DNA from 2 places in the Enterobacter sp. B79-1 genome. Region 2 is predicted to be linked to the other one. Evidence: predicted binding sites of a transcription regulator. Region 2 holds the regulator's gene; the other holds the start of a gene.
What was found. The regulator sigma-54, encoded in region 2, starts transcription at its own class of promoters, with help from an activator protein. The targets are predictions, from matches to a motif close to GTTGGCACANNTTTCGCTNT.
Positions count from the first base shown of each region.

Region 1: a site for sigma-54 is predicted at 1,239-1,258, ahead of glnA (glutamate--ammonia ligase). Genes of this name have one in related genera too.

Region 1 is NZ_JBYAZJ010000010.1:14,371-16,576, reverse strand. Features, by position in the region: gene typA (ribosome-dependent GTPase TypA) at 1-966, opposite strand, end outside; gene glnA (glutamate--ammonia ligase) at 1,354-2,206, shown strand, end outside.
Region 2 is NZ_JBYAZJ010000004.1:307,193-309,398, reverse strand. Features, by position in the region: gene hpf (ribosome hibernation promoting factor) at 1-24, opposite strand, end outside; gene rpoN (RNA polymerase factor sigma-54) at 47-1,480, opposite strand; gene lptB (LPS export ABC transporter ATP-binding protein) at 1,528-2,206, opposite strand, start outside.

The sequences.
Region 1 (2,206 bases), on a different contig from region 2:
TTCTTTACCACAGAACGGAGAGGTGTTGACGTTGAAGAACATGGATACGGTTGGTTCATCAACGGACAGGGCTGGCAGCGCTTCGACTTTCTGCGGATCGCAGATGGTGTCGGAGATGTTCAGTTCACCCAGACCGGTGATGGCGATGATGTCGCCCGCTTCAGCGATGTCGCTCTCGATACGCTCAAGACCCAGGTGAGTCAGTACTTTACCCACTTTACCGTTACGGGTTTTGCCTTCGCTATCGATGATAGTGACCTGCTGGTTAGGCTTAACTTTACCGCGCTTGATACGACCAATGCCGATTACGCCAACGTAGTTGTTGTAGTCGAGCTGAGAGATCTGCATCTGCAGGGTGCCGTCGAGATCAACGTTTGGTGCAGGAACACGGTCAACAATCGCCTGGTACAGCGGGGTCATGTCTTCGGCCATGTCTTCGTGGTCCAGACCTGCAATACCGTTCAGCGCAGAAGCGTAAACGATAGGGAAGTCCAGCTGCTCGTCGGTCGCGTCGAGGTTAACAAACAGGTCGAAGACCTGATCAACAACCCAGTCAGGACGCGCGCCAGGACGGTCAACTTTGTTGATAACAACAATTGGCTTCAGACCATGAGCAAACGCTTTTTTGGTCACGAAGCGCGTCTGGGGCATTGGGCCATCCATTGCGTCAACGACCAGCAGAACGGAGTCTACCATGGACATTACACGTTCAACTTCACCACCGAAGTCGGCGTGCCCTGGGGTATCAACGATGTTGATACGGTAGTCATTCCATTTGATAGCGGTGTTTTTGGCGAGGATGGTAATCCCACGCTCTTTCTCCAAATCGTTGGAGTCCATCACGCGTTCTTGAGTTTCGGCACGAGCATCAAATGTACCGGACTGCTGCAGCAGCTTATCAACCAGGGTAGTTTTACCATGGTCGACGTGCGCGATGATGGCGATGTTACGCAATTTTTCGATCACAACTTTGCCTCAGGCATTTAGAAATAGCGCGTTATTGTACACGGATTAATCGCACTACAAAACAGGATCACAAACATCCCCCGCAAACAAGTATTGCAGAGATGCTTTGTGATCGCTTTCACGGAGCGGTAAAAGGGCACTTTAACGTAAATTGCACCAATATGGTGCTCAATGTTCACATTGAAGCACTATACTGGTGCAACAAATCCATTGTGGTGCAGCCCTTTTGCACTATGGTGCGCATGATAACGCCTTTTTGGGGTGTTTTAAAAGTTGGCACAGATTTCGCTTTATAAAAATACGGCAAAAAGATGGCATCACAGCCACCTTGATAGAAGTTGAAGACCTCGTTACCACGACGACAATGACCAATCTGGAGAGTTAAGTATGTCCGCTGAACACGTTTTGACGATGCTGAACGAACATGAAGTGAAGTTTGTTGATCTGCGCTTCACCGATACCAAAGGTAAAGAACAGCACGTCACAATCCCTGCTCATCAGGTGAACGCCGAATTCTTTGAAGAAGGCAAAATGTTTGACGGCTCCTCCATTGGTGGCTGGAAAGGCATTAACGAATCCGACATGGTTCTGATGCCAGACGCAACCACTGCGCTCATTGACCCGTTCTTCGAAGAGCCAACCCTTATCATCCGTTGCGATATCCTCGAGCCAGGCACGTTGCAGGGCTACGATCGTGACCCACGCTCCATCGCGAAACGCGCTGAAGAGTACCTGCGTTCTACCGGCATCGCAGACACCGTTCTGTTCGGGCCAGAGCCAGAGTTCTTCCTGTTTGACGACATCCGCTTCGGCGCGTCAATTTCAGGTTCCCACGTGGCTATCGATGACATCGAAGGCGCATGGAACTCTTCCACCAAATACGAAGGTGGTAACAAAGGTCACCGTCCTGGCGTGAAAGGCGGTTACTTCCCGGTTCCTCCGGTCGATTCTTCACAGGACATCCGTTCTACCATGTGTCTGATCATGGAAGAGATGGGCCTGGTTGTGGAAGCGCATCACCACGAAGTGGCGACCGCTGGCCAGAACGAAATCGCTACCCGCTTCAACACCATGACCAAAAAAGCGGATGAGATTCAGATCTACAAATACGTTGTGCACAACGTTGCGCACCGTTTCGGTAAAACCGCGACCTTCATGCCAAAACCAATGTTTGGCGACAACGGTTCCGGTATGCACTGCCACATGTCCCTGTCCAAGAACGGTACCAACCTGTTCTCTG
Region 2 (2,206 bases):
GTGTCCTGTGATGTTGAGCTGCATAGTGTCTTCCTTATCGGTTGTGTCAAACCAGTTGTTTACGCTGGTTGGACGGCGGAATGGATAAAGACTCTCGATACTTCGCAACAGTACGACGTGCCACCATAATACCCTGGTCGGACAGCATGGTGGTTAACTTACTGTCACTCAGTGGCTTCGCGGGGTTCTCCGCGGCGATCAACTTCTTCACCAGTGCGCGAATGGCCGTTGACGAGGCTTCGCCGCCGCCTTCGGTATTCACATGGCTGGAGAAGAAATACTTAAGCTCAAAAATACCGCGTGGACTGTGCAGATACTTCTGCGTGGTCACGCGAGAAATGGTTGATTCATGCATCTCGACGGCCTGGGCGATGTCCGCCAGTACCATCGGTTTCATAAACTCTTCGCCCTGCTCAAAAAAAGCCTGCTGTTGTTCAACAATACAGCGGCTCACGCGCAGCAGCGTGTCATTTCGACTCTCCAGACTTTTAATCAGCCAGCGTGCTTCCTGCAAATTGCTACGAATATATTGATTATCGGAGTCATTGCGCGCGCTGGTGCACATGGAGGCATACTGCTGGTTGATTTGCAGGCGAGGAATGCTGTCTGAGTTCAGCTCGACCACCCAGCGACCGTTGTGTTTTCTGACTAACACATCCGGAATGACATATTCCGGTTCGCTGGTCTGGATCGACTGGCCGGGACGCGGATCGAGAGACTGGATCAGATTCACCGCCTCTTTCAGCACCTCTTCCTTCAGGCGCGTGACGCGCATCAGGGAGCGGAAATCGTGGTTAGCCAACAGATCCAGATGATCGCTGATGATTAAGCGGGCTTCTTCAATCCACGGCGTCTCTTTGGCGAACTGCGACAGTTGGATCAGCAGGCAATCGCGGAGATCTTTCGCGGCCACACCGACCGGGTCGAAACGCTGAATGCGCTTCAGAACCGCTTCGATCTCTTCGAGTTCGATCTCGTCGTCGCCGATACTTTCCAGGATATCGTCCAGGGTTACGGTTAAATAACCCGTATCGTCAACGGCATCGACAATCGAGGTCGCAATGGCGCGGTCGGTATCAGAGAAGGGGGTCAACTCCACTTGCCACATCAGGTAATCCTGTAGTGACTGGGTGGTTTCACCCTGATAAACCGGTAGCTCGTCGTCCTGGTAGTCTGCACGCGTGCCGGAAGGTGTTCCGGCGGTGTAGATTTCATCCCAGCTGGCGTCCAGCGGCAGCTCGTCCGGCATCTCTTTTTGTTCGAGCGCATCAGCGGTGTCGAGCGTTTCAGTGTCCTGCGTTTGCTGGGTTTCTACCTCGTCATGAAGATCGGTTTGCTCCAGCAACGGATTACTGTCCAGCGCCTGCTGGAGCTCCTGCTGGAGTTCTAACGTGGACAGCTGCAACAGACGAATCGCCTGCTGTAGCTGCGGCGTCATCGCCAGTTGTTGGCTGAGCCTTAATTGCAAACCTTGCTTCATGTTCAGAGCATTTTTCTCCGGTTCGGCGTTACGTTACCTCTACCCTATCAGAGTCTGAAGTCTTCCCCAAGGTACACGCGCTTAACATGCTCATCTTCGAGGATTTGCTGCGGTGTACCGTGGGCAATCAGATGGCCCTGGCTCACTATGTAGGCGCGTTCACAGACGGCCAGCGTTTCACGGACGTTGTGGTCGGTGATCAGCACGCCAAGCCCGCTGTCGCGCAGGTGTTCGATAATGCGTTTGATATCAATAACGGAGATCGGGTCAACGCCCGCGAAGGGTTCATCCAGCAGGATGAATTTCGGGTTGGCGGCCAGCGCACGGGCAATCTCGACACGACGACGCTCACCCCCGGACAACGCCTGACCAAGACTGTCGCGAAGATGTTCGATATGAAACTCTTCCATCAGCTCGTTGGCGCGGTCGGTGCGCTGCTCGCTGGTCAGGTCGTCACGGATCTGCAGCACGGCCATCAGGTTGTCGTAGACGCTCAAACGACGAAAGATTGAGGCTTCCTGCGGCAGGTAGCCGATACCACGGCGCGCGCGCGCGTGCAGCGGCAGCAGGCTAATGTCTTCGTCATCAATGATGATGTTGCCAGCATCACGCGGCACAATGCCCACCACCATGTAGAAGGTGGTGGTTTTCCCTGCACCGTTAGGGCCAAGCAAACCCACAATTTCGCCGGAGTTGACGGTCAGGCTGACATCTTCGACGACACGG